3 regions of the Lysinibacillus sp. FSL L8-0126 genome follow, and region 3 is predicted to be linked to each of the others. Evidence: predicted binding sites of a transcription regulator. Region 3 holds the regulator's gene; each other region holds the start of a gene.
What was found. Region 3 encodes LexA, which represses DNA repair genes until DNA is damaged. Its sites were predicted from a motif close to CGAACATATGTTCG; they were not measured.

Region 1: the regulator LexA is predicted to act here: its motif matches at 4,399-4,412, upstream of MHI34_RS11355 (DNA repair exonuclease).
Region 2: the regulator LexA is predicted to act here: its motif matches at 4,199-4,212, upstream of ruvA (Holliday junction branch migration protein RuvA).

Annotation. Positions count from the first base shown of each region.
Region 1 covers NZ_CP152028.1:2,317,303-2,323,468, reverse strand. The annotation lists gene yhaM (3'-5' exoribonuclease YhaM) at 1-231, opposite strand, end outside; gene MHI34_RS11360 (AAA family ATPase) at 228-3,116, opposite strand; gene MHI34_RS11355 (DNA repair exonuclease) at 3,121-4,335, opposite strand; gene MHI34_RS11350 (YhzD family protein) at 4,583-4,768, shown strand; gene MHI34_RS11345 (enoyl-CoA hydratase) at 4,816-5,598, opposite strand; gene MHI34_RS11340 (rhodanese-related sulfurtransferase) at 5,738-6,166, shown strand, end outside.
Region 2 covers NZ_CP152028.1:2,954,380-2,960,545, forward strand. The annotation lists gene pheA (prephenate dehydratase) at 103-984, shown strand; gene MHI34_RS14445 (DCC1-like thiol-disulfide oxidoreductase family protein) at 1,003-1,395, shown strand; gene MHI34_RS14450 (transcription repressor NadR) at 1,571-2,104, opposite strand; gene MHI34_RS14455 (LysM domain-containing protein) at 2,246-3,274, shown strand; gene MHI34_RS14460 (phosphotransferase) at 3,309-4,142, shown strand; gene ruvA (Holliday junction branch migration protein RuvA) at 4,255-4,875, shown strand; gene ruvB (Holliday junction branch migration DNA helicase RuvB) at 4,894-5,898, shown strand; gene queA (tRNA preQ1(34) S-adenosylmethionine ribosyltransferase-isomerase QueA) at 5,915-6,166, shown strand, end outside.
Region 3 covers NZ_CP152028.1:223,351-229,516, forward strand. The annotation lists gene MHI34_RS01135 (LysM peptidoglycan-binding domain-containing protein) at 1-294, opposite strand, end outside; gene lexA (transcriptional repressor LexA) at 461-1,078, shown strand; gene MHI34_RS01145 (gamma-glutamyl-gamma-aminobutyrate hydrolase family protein) at 1,189-1,911, opposite strand; gene MHI34_RS01150 (A24 family peptidase) at 1,945-2,697, opposite strand; gene MHI34_RS01155 (hypothetical protein) at 2,765-3,454, opposite strand; gene MHI34_RS01160 (hypothetical protein) at 3,451-4,044, opposite strand; gene pilM (pilus assembly protein PilM) at 4,044-5,018, opposite strand; gene MHI34_RS01170 (prepilin-type N-terminal cleavage/methylation domain-containing protein) at 5,131-5,616, opposite strand; gene MHI34_RS01175 (type II secretion system F family protein) at 5,704-6,166, opposite strand, start outside.

The DNA.
Region 1 (6,166 bases), 2.1 Mb from region 3:
TCCTCTATAGTCGTGAATCTCTCCACCTACACGTACAATGGCCTCAGCATGATACATTTTTTCATGATCCTCATTTGTATCCCAGAGCTTTGCCTCAATATCTCCACTTTTATCTTGTAGTAATAGCGACATAAATGGCTTTCCAACGGTTGTAACACCTTTTGTCGCTTGTTTTATTAATAAAAATTGATCAACTGCTTCTCCAACTTGGAGCGTCGTAATCCCTTTCATGTTGACGCCACTCCCCTTTCATTTGCTAATGCTCCTATATCGACAATTTGCTCTTTCTGCCAATGTTTGAGCATTGTATCATGACAAGTAAAATATAAAATTTGACGTTCATATCCTACTTCTTTCATTAATTGTACCATTTTGTTTGTACGGTTTCGATCAAAATGGACAAATGGATCGTCCATAATAATTGGAAATGGAGCAGTGCTCACTAGTGTTTTTGCAAGGGCCAGACGTAATGCAATATAGGCTTGTTCTTTGGTAGCCTGAGATAATTCAGCCATTTGATAACGTAATCCTGCTACATCTTGTGCAACAAAATAACCTTCATCATGAATCGAAAGTTTATCGTATCTTCCCCCTGTTAGTAAACGGAAAATCGCATTCACCTCCACAAGGACATGAGGTAATTTTTCTTCACGTAGGCGGAATAATGTTTCATGAATGGCTGTCGCAACAGCTTTTTTAGTTGCCCATTGCTCAATCAGCTGCTGCAATTCTGCTTTCTCCTGCTCAAGCTGTTGTAGCAATTGCCCATACTTTTCATCATTTAATAGCTGATCTTTTTCAATGAGCAAAGCAGCACGTTGCGCAAGACATTGGTCGATCGCTAGCTGCGTTGAATTTTGCTCTTGTTCTAAAGCATGTATGTCCTCGTTAACAGTGTCCTCCACTAGACTCTCTCGCTGTGGAAGATTGAGTGAGGCGAGTTGAGCCTGAACCGTTTGTAACTCTGTCATGATGTTTTTTTGCTGCTCAAATTGCTCATACATTTCATAATAAGCCTGCTCGTTTGGAACTTGTGCTTCATTCAATAGCTCAGCCATTTCAGTTGTATAACGGTCCAGTTTTGATTGCCCACCATCCATTTTTATCTTCAGGCCAGCTAGCTGTTCTTTTGTTTGCTGTACTTGCTGTTGATGTTGTTGTGCTTCAAGGTAGGCTGTCCGTAAATACATATATATTTCCTGTTCATTATAGGCTCCCTCTAAAACCTGTTGAAGCTGTTTATAAATATGCTGCTTTTCTTTTTGAACTTCTTGCATAAGGCTTAGGGTACTATTTTTTTTAGCTGCTAGCTCTTGCACACTCCGAATACGCATAAATAATTCGGGCATTAACGTTCTGGCGATTGTTCCCTGTAATCGATAACGTTTTAAAAAATGCTGGAGTGTGTGAGTGGCTTCTTCACTCTCTATCTCAGCCTGTTGAATTTTATATTCAAGAGAAGCGTATTGCTGCTCCTTCTCCTTTTGCTGTTCATTGACGTGTACCCAACGATCTTCATATCTTTGCTTCTTTAATAGCACCGCTTGTACCGTCATTTCCTCCTGCTCTAACTCTCGAAGAAGGGAGCTATGCTCTTTACTAGTAGGCTCATCCGCTTGTTTAACATATCGGATAAATAACAGAGTCAGCAATGATAAAACAGCTCCGATAATGGTCGTAACTATGTTTTTTTCAAATACACCATAAATCAATGACAATAAACCGATTAGCAGTACAAGCCAGCTAAAATAATGAGGTTGCTTTTGTTTACTACGTTGCGATTTGGCCGCACGTAATTGCTCAAGCTTACGCTTTTGTTGGGGCCACTGTGCTAAAATATGTTCTTCTTCATTTGTTAATGACTCTTGCATGAGCCGTTGCTTTTGTTTGGCAATTGTCTCTAATTCTAGATGGACTTGCTCTAGTGAGCGTAGATGAAACTTTAGCTCGTCCTCTGCCTCCTCCAATTTACTTAATTGAAGCTGAAATTGTTGTTCCTGCTGGAGTGAAACCGTTTCTTCGAGAAGATTCTCCTGTGCCTCTGTCTCGAGTACGCCTAATAAACGAAACTGTGCTTTCATTTCTTGCTCAAACATAAAGAGATCATCATGTAAATTTTGCTCCTTCACCATCAGCTGATGCCACGTTGCCTCTTTTTGCATAAGACGAGCCATTTCATTGACCGTATGCTCATCCGCTATGGTAAGTACTTGATCTTGTAATGTTTGACATTGCTCCTTTAATTGCATTAGCTGCTGGCTTTCGTGTAATAGACGATCCTTTAATTGCTCATAGCGTCTTATACCTTCTGGCGGAAACTGTACATGTTGATAATTGACCAGTGTCTGCTGTAAAATCTGTTGCTGTTTGAGGAGAGGAAGTGCCTGCTTTTGAATCGTTAACTGCTGCCATTGTTGTTGCAGCAGTTTTTGCGTACTATAAAGCTTTTCTAGATTATGCTCAAGTAGTTGTAATTGCTTTAATTTGTCCTCAAATGTTAGAATCTTTCCCTGCTCCTGTTTAATCGTACGCTCAAGCTGCTTTAATTGCTCAACCTTTTGATTAATCACGGGTACTTTACCTGTTTTTTTAAACAGCTCATTTGCCTCTTTCTCCATCTTCTTTTCAAGAGCTGATAAATGTTGAACCCCTGTTGTGCCAGAGGCTAGTAGCAAATGGGTTAGCTCCTCCTCTGACATTTTTTCAATGCCCTGTAGCTCATGCAATGAAAATGAAAAAATGGATTCAAAGGACGTTCTAGAATACCCATATAAAAGCTTAGTTAATAGTTCCTCGTGTCCCGTTGTTCCATCCTCTAGATAAACAGAAACATCGCCCGCTGCCTTTCCTTTCACACGTTCAATAGTGCACTGGCCATAAATAGGATGCACGAGTGTGAGCTGACCACCATATTTCGTCGAAACTTTTGGTTCATATTTGCGCTGTGTCTGCTGCCGTATGGGGAAACCAAAGAGCATTTGTAGTATAAACTGCTGAATCGTCGTCTTTCCTGCTTCATTTAATCCATAAAAAATAGTGACACCCTCATTTAAGGAAATGGTGATGTTTTCATGCTTACCAAAGCCATATATTTGGATTTTTTGTATAGTCAGCATGTGATCACGCCCTTTGAATTTCTTCTGCCAATAATGCCTGTGCATTTTGCGTTAAGTTTTCAATATCCTTGTCACTTAGTGGCTCTATCAGCCTTGCACCACCAGCATATTGGTATAAATCTTTTAGAATATCTTTCCATTCATTACTGTCCCACTGCTCCATTAAGCTGACAACGGATTGAGTTGCTGCTGTCTGCTCATAAAGACTTGCTGTCTTCTGCAATACCAACTTTTGTACCCAACACATCGGCTCAATGCCTTCCTCCGTCTCTCGCACAGTATCTAACCATGCATCTACAGTTGCGTGTTCAAATAAAGCTTCCGTTTGTTCATCAATGTTTTGCAGGTGAAGCTCAACTACTGATGCCCCGTACTTCGTCCTATTCGTTGTGATCGCTTCCGAACATCTTTTTAGTAATTCATTGGCATGTACAACATTCGTACAATCCACTTCTATCGTGTTATAAACGACAGTAGATGTAGGGATAAAATCTAGCTCATTCGATGTTTGGGATAACGTCACGTCATAAAAGCCTTTCAGTCCTTGTTCTTTACGATGTCGACTTTGAATATTGCCTGGATAAACAATGGGAGGGTTTTGATGTAAAAGCTGTCGTTTATGAATATGTCCCAAAGCCCAATAATGATAGTTCTTTTCTATCAACTGCTGCTTAGTGAAGGGGGCGTAAACATCATGGGTCGTGTTGCCTGCCTCACTGCCGTGTAGCATACCAATATGAATGGCATGCTGATCCTGTGCAATTGGATAACTTTCAATAACTGATTCCTTTAAATGGCGTTCATGATAGCTGAAACCATATATATTTACTTGCTGGCCTCGGATTTTTAATTGAACCACGGTCGTTTCCGCTGGTAGTTCATAGACATTGCTTGGCAAAGCAAAGCGTGTCCAAGTGCCATTTAAATGATCGTGGTTACCATAGCTCACAATCACAGGGATGTTGTGTTGGAAGAGCTTTTCCATTGCATCCTGAAATCTTCGTTGTGCTTGCAAGCTACGATTTTCACCATCATAAATATCTCCAACAATTAATATAAAATCAGGTTTCTCTTGAATTGCTTTATGGATAATTTTATCGAATGCTTCAAAAGTACTCGACCTAATGTTCTTTAAAATGTGCTCAGGTAATCCAAATAAACCTTTAAATGGACTATCTAAATGTAAATCTGCCAAATGAAAAAAACGAATTGCTGTCATCCAATCACCTCAAATAGTAGATAATTATCGCCTCTGTACCGTAATATGTTCACTAAACAAAACCGAATATTTGTTCTATTTTATCATAGTTCACGTTTTATGAAAAATGGTATTACATAAAAAACAGCATTGCCTTACTTTTTCCACAATTTTCGTAATTTATCAAAAAATTCACTAGTTTTACCGTGAAGTTTATAAATCTTCTATGTATAATAGAAATATATTTAAGTAAAAGGGTGGGGTTTGTATGGAGAATTATCGTTTTACAGCTTTTGAAAAAACAGGGGAAACATTATTTGATGAAACTTGGACATTTGAAAATGATGAGGCTGCTAAACTAAACGGACAACAACAAATTGAGGAAAAAGGTGTTGCCGACAAAACTCATCGTCTTGTAAACGCTTCGGGTAAATTAATTTTATTCCATGTTTAGTGGCTAAAAGGCACGTAGTCATTGTTGCTACGCGCCTTTTATGATTGTTATTTTCCTACAAAGACAGGCATTCTTTTCTCTACAAATGCATGAATGCCTTCTAGATGATCTGTTGTTTTACGCATAGCGGATTGCCCCTCTGCTTCTAAAGCTAGGATATTTTCTAGCTGAGGCAAATTTTGAGCATGTAGAATTTTTTTCGTTGTAATCATGGAAGAAATAGGTGACGCAAGCATTTTACCAACAAGCTGATCTGCCATGGCAAATACAGTACCCTCTGGTGCAATAAAGTCAATAAGCCCTTCATCTAATGCTTCTTTTGCTGTTAATACCTTCCCCTCCCAAATCATCTGTTTCGCTTTAACAGTCCCCACACGTTCCTTCATGAAGAAATGACCACCTCCATCTGGGATTAGTCCTATTCCAATGAAATTCATAGCTAGCTTACTATTTTCACAAGCCACAACTATATCTGCCCCAAGTGTTAGACTAAACCCTAGACCTGCCGATGCACCATGAACAGCAGCAATCACAATCATTGGTAACTGATAATACGCTTTCACAATACGTGAAAGATAGACCATTGCCTCATCAATATTTAATGGTTTATTTTCATCTAACATAGCCTTGATATCGCCACCCGCAGAAAAGACTTTTCCTTCTCCACGAATAACAAGCACCTGTATATTTTGTTCCTGTTGGAGAGCCTCAAAGCATTCTGCGAGTTCTCGCATCATAACATCATCCATAGCATTCATCGCCTGCGGACGATTCAATGTTAACGTTGCACGACGTTCTAATTTTTCTAAAGTAATCGTTGAAAATTCCATCTCTATTACCCCCAAATATGAATAGTCATTCACTATGTACTATTCGTGTTTTTTTAGAAAACTCCTTCTACTCTAAGCAAAATTGCTCTTGTTATGCTATATTAAAGGACGAATATTGAGTTAAAGGTGGTAACGTATTTTGATACAGAAGGACTATCGTGTATTACTTTATTATAAATATATTACAATTGAAGACCCTGTAGCATTTGCAGAAGAACATTTAGCATTATGTAAAGAAATTGGACTTCTTGGACGTATTTTAGTAGGCTCTGAAGGCATTAATGGCACCGTTTCTGGTACCGTTGAGCAAACAGATGCTTATAGGAATCATATGAAGGCAGATGCTCGTTTTAGTGATATTATGTGGAAAATCGATGAGGTGGAAGGACATACCTTTAAGAAAATGCATGTACGTCCTCGTCAGGAAATTGTCCATTTAGGTTTGGAGCATGATATTAATCCTTTGGAAATCACAGGCGATTATTTATCGCCTAAAGAATTTATGGAACAAATGCAAGAAGAGAACACTGTGATTATCGACGCCCGAAATGACTATGAATATGATATT
Region 2 (6,166 bases), 2.0 Mb from region 3:
TGCTAGGTCAGAATGCGATAACAAGCTCAAATAAGGAGCTGTCCCAACAGTGAGTAATCTCGCGGGACTGCTCCTTATTGTGCCATAAAGGAGGTATTTGCAATGACAAAGCAACAATGGGAAAATAGAATCGCCTATTTAGGACCAGAAGCATCATTTACATATTTAGCAACAAAGGCTACTTTTCCAAATGAGTGGCTTGTACCGTGTGCGACGATTCCAGAATGTATAGAGGCTGTCGCGGAGGGAAAGGTGGATTTAGCCGTCGTTCCGCTAGAAAATGCCTTAGAGGGCTCTGTAACATTAACATTAGATTATTTATTCCATGAGGCAACACTCTATGTGACAGGTGAATTATTGCTAAAAATCCAGCAGCATTTAATGGTGAATAAAGCGCAAAAGGATCATTGGCAGTCTATCGCAGGTGTTTATTCCCACCCACATGCACTAGCTCAATGTCATAAATACTTATTTTATCGTTTCAGTCATGTGCCATTACATCAAACAACTTCCACAGCGGCAGCAGCGAAATATGTATCAGAAAATCCACAAGAATGTATAGCCGCAGTAGGCAATGCAGCAGCAGCCGAAAAATATGGCCTTGACATAGTTGAATCGAATATCCATGATTTCCATTTTAACCATACACGTTTCTTTGTACTGTCCAAGCAAAATAAACGATTGCCGCAAGAGCTATCTGAAGGGCAAGCTAAGACAACGTTTATGATTACATTGCCAACGGATCGTTCAGGGGCATTGCATCAGGTGCTTTCTGTTTTTGCATGGCGTCAACTGAATTTAAGTAAAATTGAATCACGTCCACTTAAAACGGGCTTAGGTGATTATTTCTTTATGATTGATGTATTAGCAGATGAAAAAGAACCGATGATGCGTGGCGCCATGGAAGAATTAGCTGCACTAGGCTGTAAGGTAAAATCTTTGGGTACTTACTTCACTTATGTTACATCAGACGAGGCAGAATAGCTGTAGGGAGGAATGGTAATGGCTGGCATCATTTTATTTGATGGTATCTGTAATTTTTGTGATAGCACTGTTCAATTTATTATCAAACACGATGAAGCTGGCTATTTTCAATTTGCGTCACTTCAAAGTGATATCGGCCAAGCATTGCTCAATCAGTACAATATACCAAAGAATATAGATAGTGTGATTCTGATTGAACAAGGGAACGTCTCGCTGGAATCTACCGCAGCATTAAACATATGCAGGAAATTGGATGGACTGTGGCCTTGCTTCTATGCCTTGATTCTTGTTCCCCCCATTATCCGTAATGCGCTGTATCGATTATTTGCTAAACAACGCTATCGTTTATTTGGTCAAAAAAGTGAATGCTTATTGCCCACACCTTCTCAACGGCAACGATTTCTTTCCTAGTAGCGCACGGGTTTATAATATCCGCAGAGAGTGGAAAAATACTTTCGCTCAGGATCAAAATACTCGCGAAGAGAAAAGAAATACCGTCGCTCAAGCGTCCAATCAGAAGCATAACATTTGCAATCAAAACAGAAAGCACCGTATGAAAAAGGATATCATACGGTGCTTTTGCTATTTATTGATCTGACACTAAGTAGCTCTTTTTTTGTAAGGCTTGTTCAATTAAAGTTAAAACTTCAACAGAGGGTGCAGAGATGACATGCAGATGAATGCCACCAGTAAGGGCGGATAAATAATTAGCCTGTGTGGCATTGACACGTTCGATAAACTGTTTCACCTCATGGCGATTTGATACCATAATGGAGGCAGTGAGTTCACCATATATTGGATGTTCTACAATAACATTTTTGACAGTACCACCACAATCGACAATGGTCATTAATTCATCCTCTGTTTGCTCTGAGGTATGCAAGCAAGGGAACGTACGTTCAACGGTTTGCTGTAATTGTTCCTGATGCATATAAAGATAGCCCTGGCTTGTGGCAATAATGGGCTCATTTCTTGCCTTTAATAGAGTCATATCATTGACGATAACTTGTCTAGAAACATTGGCGAACTTAGCCAAGTCTGTCCCAGTTATAGGTGCTTTACTGTTTTTTAATTGCGCTAAAAGTTGCAGTCGGCGTTCTTCGCCTAACATTTTTTTCATAAGAGTTCACCTCTGCTCATAATAAAGGAATCAGCATTCCTTATGTTTTAGTGTACCATGAAGCATTTCTAACTTGCTGAAATTTTTGTATCCAAATGAAACATTGAACATATGATACGTAGAGAGGAAGGGAGGAAAAAATTGCGTATTCATATTGTTCAAAAGGGAGACACCTTGTGGAAGATTGCGAAAGAGTACGGCATTTCGTTTGAAGATTTGAAGCGGCTCAATGTCCATCTTGCCAACCCAGATTATATTGTTCCAGGTATGGAAATTATATTGCCTGAAAAAATAAACAAAGAGCCGCATAGAGAATCACATAAAGAAATGCCGAAAAAGGAAACACAAGTGCATAAGGAGGCACCGAAGGAAAGTCCTAAAAAAGAGGTACAGCGACCGATGCCACCACCGCCGCCTATTGTACCGCCACCACCAGCTCCTATGCCAATGCCAGAACCACAAATGATTCCGATTCCAATACCGATGCCAATGCCTATGCAAATGCCACAACAACCGATGTGGGTACCGCAGCCTGTGGAAATGAATTGGCACCAACAATTGGTGATGCCACAAATGGAGCAAAATGTTACAACACCACCTGTACAAATACAGCCACCACCACCGCCAGCACCTACACCACCACCTGTAGCTCAACCGAAGCCAATGCCACAACCAGCGCCACAGCCACCGATGCATATCATGCCACAAATGCCTGCTGTCCCACATTGCTCAAGTTGTCATCAACCGATCTATCATCAAATGTGGTGGCCGATGATGCCAATGCAACCTCAGGTCGAGCATTATACGATGCCACAACAGCCAATGTCTTGTGACATGCCAGATCATAAAGTAGGTGGGATGGAAGACTTTTTAGAGTCTACATCACCATTCTTCCATACACAGGATCAGCAAATGAAGCCACAAATGGATATGAATATGGGTCAATCTTGTGGCTGTGGTACACAGCCAATGATGATGCCTGATATGAACATGGGTCAATCCTGTGGCTGTCATCAACAACCAATGATGATGCCTACATGGCAAATGGATCCTTGTCATTGTCCGCCACCACCATGTCCGACACATTGTCCACCGCCGTGCCCACCAGCAGGGGGACAATGGATGTCACCGCACTATTTCCCAGGCGGGATGACGCCTTATCGATGGTGAAAAAGCGTATATTGTAGAAGAGTTAAAGTCAAACATTTGGAAATATAAGTATGAATCGAATCATTATTTTGTCAAACGAGCGAAGCAAGTGGAAATTGCAGAGAAGGTGAGAGCAATTCATCGCCAGTTAGGACGCATGGAGCCTTCTCTAATCTTACCATTGGTCCAGAGTGATGATGAGCAGTTAATTGTGCAAGTATGGCAAGAAGGAAGCCATGGTGCTAACTTTGCATATAAAAAAGATCGTGAAGAATCTCTTAAATTATTAATAGCTTTACATGATACACATAAAAAAATAGCTTGGCAGCGAATGCCAGGCTTGCATACCTACTCGCAGCTTTTAAAATGGCAAATGCGTCATATGCGTTTTAAAAGTAGAAGAAATGAGTTTCGAGCTTTTTTAACAAAAGAAGAAATCGATCAAATTGTGCATTATAGTGATAAATCTTTACAACTGATTGCATTAGAGGATGCGCCTGAAAAAGAAATCACACTATTACATGGGGATGTGGTTCATCATAATTTTTTATGGTGCTCTGATGGCCAATTACGTTTAATTGATTTTGATTTAGCACATCTTGGCGAAGCAGATGATGAATATATTTTATGGTTGCATCGTGTATTACCTGCTGTTGATTATGATCTTGGGAAAATTTTTGCCGAATTACCTGAGCTGAAACGACTGGATAAAAGAAAGCTCCATCGTTTGAAATATCCGAATGAGCTATTACGAGAATGGCTTTTTGCAGTGGATTTACCACTAGAGCAACAGCTAGTATTTTTAGATTATTTAGTGCCATTCACAAAACGAGCCCTCACCTATTGGCCAAAACTGTGGTACGATATTGATAGATTTGTTAAAAAATGACCGTCATTTGGCGGTCATTTTTGTTTGGCAACAGCGCTTTTGCCACTACTTTTTGTCGAGCATTCGTTCGCTATATGCTATAATCGAAGACGATGATTGTGAGGGATTATAGATGTATGATTATTTAAAAGGACAAGTAACTCGTATTACACCTGAGTTTATAGTATTAGAACAACAAGGTATTGGCTGGCAACTTCATACGCCCAATCCGTTTGCATTCCGCACATCAGCCCTGGAGCAACAGATATATGTTCATTTGCATGTACGAGAGGATGCACAAGTTTTATATGGTTTCCCTAATCTAGATCAACGTGAGCTATTTCGAAAGCTAATATTAGTATCTGGCATAGGGCCAAAGGGGGCTCTAGCGATTTTAGCTACTGGGAATCCGCAACAGGTTATTAGTGCCATTGAGCGGGAGGACGAAGCGTTTTTAGTGAAGTTCCCTGGGGTTGGGAAAAAAACGGCACGTCAAATGATTCTTGATTTGAAGGGCAAGCTAGGCTCGTTATTAGATACATTGGAGCTTCCTAGTGCAGAACATGAGCTACCATTGTTTGGTGTGAATCCTTATAAGCATGAGCTAGAAGAAGCTATACTGGCGTTAATGGCACTTGGTTATTCTGAAAAAGAGCTCGAAAAAATTCGTCCACAGCTTGAGGACAACGACAAGCTGGAAACGACAGATGCCTTTATGAAACAAGCGTTGCAACTATTGCTAAAAATAAAATAAGGAAAGGAGGGAAGGTGCATGTCTGAACGTATGATGGCAAGTGAGGCAGGTAGCTATGATGAGCAGTTTGAATTATCTTTACGCCCTCAAAAATTAACGCAGTATATTGGGCAACATAAAGTGAAGGAAAACTTACAAATATTCATTGAAGCGGCAAAGCTTCGCCAAGAAAGTTTAGACCATGTGCTGTTATATGGACCTCCGGGACTTGGTAAAACGACATTAGCTGCTGTTATTGCGAATGAGATGAATGTCAATGTACGCATGACGAGTGGCCCTGCAATTGAGCGCCCAGGGGATTTAGCAGCTATTTTAAGTTCACTTGAGCCTGGGGACGTTTTATTTATAGATGAAATTCATCGACTCTCCCGTGCCATTGAAGAAGTGCTATATCCAGCAATGGAGGACTTCTGTTTAGATATTGTGGTGGGGAAAGGTCCAGAAGCACGTTCTGTACGCCTTGATTTACCTCCCTTTACCCTTGTAGGTGCTACAACAAGAGCTGGCGCCTTATCAGCCCCTTTAAGGGATCGCTTTGGTGTGTTACTACGCTTAGAATATTATGATGATCGTTCACTTGCTGAAATTGTGGTGCGAAGTGCTCATTTATTTGAGGTGAAAATTGAGCAAGTAGCGGCAATGGAAATGGCGAGACGCTCACGCGGAACACCTCGAATTGCGAATCGTCTATTAAAACGAGTACGAGATTATGCACAAGTGCTTGGAGATGGTATGATAACGGAGGGTCTTGCACAGCAAGCGCTAGAGCTGTTACAAGTTGATCCTAGAGGGCTTGATCATATCGACCATAAACTTGTAACGAACATGATTGAGCGCTTCCAAGGCGGTCCAGTGGGCTTAGATACGCTTGCGGCATCCATTGGTGAGGAACGGGTTACGATAGAGGATGTATATGAACCTTATTTGATGCAAATTGGCCTTATTCAACGTACACCACGGGGAAGAGTTGCCACACATTTAGCCTATGAACATTTTGGATATGAGTATCCACAACAAACATAAAGAAGGAAGTTTTTTCATGCGTGTAGAAGATTTTGATTTTGAATTACCGGAGGAGCTTATTGCTCAAACGCCATTAATTGATCGTACTGCGAGCCGCTTAATGGTTGTTACACCTGGCGCTACTAAAGTAGAGCACCACCATTTTGCTCACGTTTTAGATGAGCTACATGCTGGAGATTGTCTCGTATTAAATGATACAAGAGTCTTACCTGCTCGCTTAATGGGTGTGAAAGAGGAAACAGGTGCACATATAGAAGTATTGTTATTA
Region 3 (6,166 bases):
TTCGATAGTATGGATGGGATTGGCTTGATCACCCAATACAGGAATAACTAGAGACTTTCCTGCCACAATTTTAATATCTGCTAATTCATTTTCTGTTTTGACCAGCTTAATCCAATCATCTGTACTCATCTTACCACGGTATTGCTCTGCTAACGACCACAAGCTATCCCCATGTTCAATTTGAATTTCTGCGTAATTAACATCTCCTGGATCAGTGATGTAAAGGTATCCTGCAAATAATAGACAAGCTCCTAATAAAATGGAGATATGTGTATTTTTCTTTAACCATGTCATAGTTACAACCCCTTTTCTAGAATGTTTGTTCGGAATGTATGTTCTCATAATAAAGCGAACAAACGTTTTTGTCAAACACTTTTCGAACCTATGTTTGCATACATGTTCGCATTCTGTTATACTATCAAATAAGAAGAATGATATTAGAAAAAAGAGGTGAGCACTCATGAAAAAAGTTTCGAAAAGACAAGAGGACATTTTGGCTTTTATTAAAGAAGAGGTACGAGCTAAGGGATATCCACCATCAGTACGTGAAATCGGGGAAGCAGTCGGACTTGCTTCAAGTTCAACTGTTCATGGTCATTTAGCTCGATTAGAACAAAAGGGCTTTATTCGTCGAGATCCAACAAAGCCACGTGCAATTGAAATTTTAGAGCCTGAAGAGTCTATTCAAAAGCAGCAAGTCATTCATGTACCACTTGTGGGGAAGGTAACTGCTGGTTCCCCAATTACTGCTATTGAAAACATTGAAGAATATTTCCCATTACCAGATACGTATGGCACAAGCGAGGATCAGTTATTCATGCTAGAGATTATGGGGGAATCTATGATTGAAGCAGGAATTTTAGACGGCGATTTAGTTATTGTGAAGCAAAAGGCAACAGCTAATAACGGAGATATTGTTGTAGCCATGACAGCAGAGGATGAAGCAACGGTCAAACGTTTCTTCAAGGAAAAAAATCATTTCCGTTTACAGCCTGAAAACTCATCTATGGAGCCTATTATCGTCGATCAAGTTTCTATTTTAGGACAAGTTGTAGGACTATATCGTCGTGTACATTAATCATTTAAAGTAGGTTTTGAGGATTATGTGTTCCTTCTAAGAGCATGTATCCTCTTTTTTACGCAAAAAAAGAATCCATATATGGTTGGATTCTTTGTACAGTCCCCCTGCTACGCTTCCTTTTTGAATTTTAAGCTAGCTTCAACAAAGGCTGAAAATAATTTTTGTGCAGGCTCATCTCCTGCTATAGCTAGTTCCTCGGGATGCCACTGAACAGCCAAGCAAAATGGCAACTCTTCATGAACAACTGCTTCGATAATGCCATCACTCGATTTTGCTGCTACTTTTAATTTCTCTGCTAATACATTAACTGCCTGATGATGAAATGAATTTACCGCTATTTTCTCTTGTTGTAAAATGGTCGCTAATAAATTCTCCTCCATAATTTGTACATAATGAGTAGCTACAGCTCGAGCAGATTGCTGTACATGCTTGAGCAGCTTAGTACTAAAATGGTCACTATCAATATCCTGAAATAAAGTACCACCTAGTGCTACATTTAGTATTTGAATGCCTCGGCAAATACCCAAAATAGGCATCTTTCGTGTGAATGCCGCTTCAATTAATGCTAACTCTACCGTATCTCTTGCTGGATGAATTTTCCCTAGTTTTGGTGCAGGCTCTGCCCCATACAGAAATGGATGCACGTCATAGCCTCCAGATAACAATAAACCATCTGTAAGGGATAGAATTTGTGTGGCATCCTCCTCTACGCCAAGTGGAATAATAAGAGGAATCCCACCTGCATCAATGATACTTTTACTGTAAGCAGCATTTAATCGAGAGGATAAATCATCTTCCACAAAGGCTGTAATGCCAATAATCGGTTTCACTTGCTTCCCTCCATATGCTTGAAGATTGAACAATTACCAAAAACCTAAATACCAATCGATTAATGAATCCCCATAAAAATAGACAATGATAGCGGCTAATGCAATAGAAGGTCCAAAAGGAATAGGTGTTTTTCTCCCCTGCTTGTTCTTCGTTAACACGACAAGCCCGACAATCATGCCGATAACTGCAGCTATAAATAATGTTAACAGTGTATGCATTGTACCAAGAACAAGTCCAATTAAAAAGAATAATTTAATATCGCCTCCACCCATGCCCCCGTTTGATATCACAGCAATACTATATAATATGCCGAAACCAACGACTGCACCTACAGCACAGTCCCACCAGGGTGTTAATGGCGACAATACTCGTCCAATAATAAGGAAGGGTAAAAAGAATAAAAGCACCTTATTCGGAATCAGCATATAGGCTATATCAGAAACAACAATGATGACTAATAATGAAATAAAAAATAGGGCTACTATAAACTCTATGCTCCAACCAAGCTGCCAATATGCAAAGGCAAACAATAATCCTGTTAATAATTCCATTACTGGATAAATCCAAGCTATTTTATTACCACAGCTCCGACATTTCCCCCCAAAAAACACATAAGATAAAACTGGCACTAAATCAAGCGCCGTCAGTTGCCTTTGACATTTAGTACAATGTGAAGGAGGTTGTACAATCGACTCCTTCTGTGGCACACGTAAGCCTACCACATTATAAAAAGAGCCAAAGACAAGCCCAAATAAAAATAGAAAGATTGTATAAGCCATTTCCAATTTTCTGTCCTCCTAAACTAATAGGCGCCCATACAGATGCAGTATGGAACGCCTATCAATGCAATTATTACTCTCCTTCGTAATAGAACGTCGTCACCTGGACGGTAGCTTGTAAAGTAAGATCCGTATCTTTTTCTAATTGATCCTGCTCTCCAGGCAATTTGAATTCGATAGTATCCGTTTTCATCACACGCTGTAATTGTTCAATTTCCTGTAAAAAGCTCTCTAGAGAATTAAAATCAAGCGCCCCAACCTCTAATATAAAAGTAATCAACTTTAAATTCGATGGTAAGGAATCCTTTGAAATAGATGAAATCGGTGAACTCGTAATCTTGTTATCCTGCTCACCATTAACCTCTTCTTCAGCTTGCTCCAACAGATTAAGGTCTTGCGATACATCTGATTGCGAAACAGCCGCATCATCATTTTGAACTGTTAATGACTTTATGCGTGTTCCTGTCACTTCCTCAATCTCAGCTAAATCTAGTATGATCTTTTCAACAGCTCTTGTTGTAGGTAGCTTCTGTCTTAACGCTAAAACATTGATAGTCGGCTGACCCTGCTCCTTGTCTAATTGAGCTAATTGTTCTTTTACACTAGAAATCTCTTGCTGTATCTGTGATACATGACTCTCTTTTGCTTCTACTTCATTTAATCTTGGTAATAATAAATAATAATAAAGCGCAAATAAAATAGAAACGATTAAAGTCAATAACAAGATAATAGATGAATTTTTACTACTCGTTAATTTATTCATGAGCGTCGTCCTCCAGCTAAATACATAAAGTCGATTGTCGCCGTAATGGACACTGAATAACGTGGTACTTCTTTAAATTTTTGTTCAGGCGTTAATTCCTTCTGTTCGCCAAGCTCTATATCAAAGTTTGACACTGTATTAATTTGTGCGTCTGTAAAAAAACTACTCATTAAAAGTCGCTCTACATATTTCGATATATCGGTCATCGTTTCAAAATCCACTTCAATATTAACTGTATTTTCCCCAAAAACGTAGCTACGCAAGTACGTTTGAGTTGGTAGTAAAGTTTTCGTTTCATCAATTAATGGGGTTACAGGATAAGAAACACCTTGAATATAGGCAACAGATTCCTCCAATGATCCCTGATCAACACTTTGTCTTACATCTAACTCTTGCTGTAATTGTTCAAGCTGTGTCGTTAATGTCTTTTCCTCAGCAGATAAACGTGACAAATCACTTTTAGCTGTAAAAAATATAAATAGTAAATAAGCTACTATTAGACCCACTATGACAATTATCAAGCTATAAAAAAGCTTTGGTGAAGTAGACCGTTTTTCAAGCTGTGGTAAGAGGTTTATATCTGGAACCATTAATGAACCTCCTTCAAAGCTAAGCCTAGCAATGTTGAAAATTCTTTTTTAAAATAAGGAAAGAACTTTTCAATTTTTGCTCCATCAACAATCATCAAAGGTGTCTCTAAATTAGAAGATAATAAGGTTCCTATTGATTTGAGTAACGGGTTATCACCAAGTATTATGATTTCATCTACTGTTTTTTCCCCTTTATGTAAAGAAAACTTAAAGAAATTCATCATCCGATCAATTTCTAAAACCTGATCCATGACGACCATCTGGTAATCTTCGGTTTCACCATTGTAGAGAAATTGGTAGCTAAATTCATCGACTTTTTTGCCCTGCCATTGTGCCATATCTGTTTCAATCGATTGATAACGCAAAAACTCAACCTGTCCGTTTGAAAAGATACTAATGGAAAGTTCATTGATAGACCAATCAGCAATTAAATATGTTTTATTAGGCACTAACATTGACATATGTTCTAACAAACGTATATTGCATAAGGCACGAATATCGGCAGCTTCAGGGTCCAAGGAGACATCTAACAGCATTCCTACTATTTTCGTAATTTCCTCTGAAGGTGCTGCAAATAATATCGCTTTACCGTCCTCCGCATCGGGATCATAAACATCAATTAACGGGGCCTGAAAAGGTAAATGAATAGAATGGCCCAACTCCATTTCAGCATATCCTCGTAATTCCTGAGGTTTAACATCTTTAGGATGCTCGAAACTTTTTAATAAAACAGTTGTATCAGGCACAAACATACGAACAGCCTGTTTTTTTCCTGTCCACTTCACAACCTGTTCTTTAATAATTTCAAAAAGAGCCACCTCATCTATGATTGCTCCATTTTCAACGATATCAACTGGTAAAGGATATTCATAGCCATGCCATTGACTAGGCTCAGGTCCTTTCGCCACAATCGCACGTAGCACATAATCCTTCAGTTCAATCGATACATGCGACTTTCTCTTTCTCTTAAACATGTGAAAAGACCTCCTTTTCCTATTCAGTATAAATGATTTTATCAATTAGTCATCCATTCCCCAGCCAGAAACGCAAGAAAATTATCGTTTCTGAATGGGTTGGGAGGACTGATTATTGAGTTTTAGTATTTTCTGTTTTTTTCTTATCTACTCCTGCACTTTTTAATAGTTTATTAAGTTCTTCTTCAAATATTGTTATTGCACCTGCAGTTGAGCTAACTTTGAGACTCTCTGTTTTAATCTCTTCAAATCTACCATATGAAATTGACCATTTTTTTTCACTTTCGTTATACGTTACTTTATCATTGCTTCCTAGCTCAATACCATCTACAAACGCTTCTAATTCATCTTTCACACACTCATTATCTGAGCTGTCTCCTTTACAAGCGCCATCAATATAAGCAATCTTAGCACCAGATAGAATATTTGATGCTTCTGCTAAAATAGCACGGTCCTTTGACTTATTAATAATATTACCAATTGCAGGCACAGCGATTGCTGCGATAATTGCTAAAATAACAATTACAGCTAAAAGTTCAACTAATGTTAAACCCTTCTCATTTTTCAATAGTTTTTTATTTTTCCATTTTTTAAACATAGAGAATTCCTCCTTAGTAGTTTTATATGAAGTGTGAAAACACGGTCTTCTAATTCAATTTCTAAATAAGTTTTATATAATTAAAAATTACATATTTTCATATAGTTGGAACATTGGTAAGAATATAGCCGCAACAATTACTCCTACAACAAGAGCAAGTACTATAATCATTAAAGGTTCGATAAGTGACTTCATTGTATCGACGGCACGGTTTACTTCTTCCTCGTAAAAATCAGCAATTTTTTCAAGCATGTAATCCAAGGAGCCTGTTTTCTCACCAATTGCTGTCATTTGTGTAACAAGAGGTGGAAATAGCCAGCTTTTTTCAAGTGGCTCTGATAATGTGCCACCCTTTTCTAAATTATCGCGGGCCTCCAGCACTACTTTTCCCATAACTGGATTACCTCCGACTTTTTCAACAATCGTTAGGGCTTGTAAAATCGGCACCGAGCTACTAAAAAGAGTAGATAGAGTTCTCGTCATTCTCGCTATAATATCTTTTTGTAAAAGTTGGCCAAAGATAGGCATGCGGAGTAACAAAACATTAACC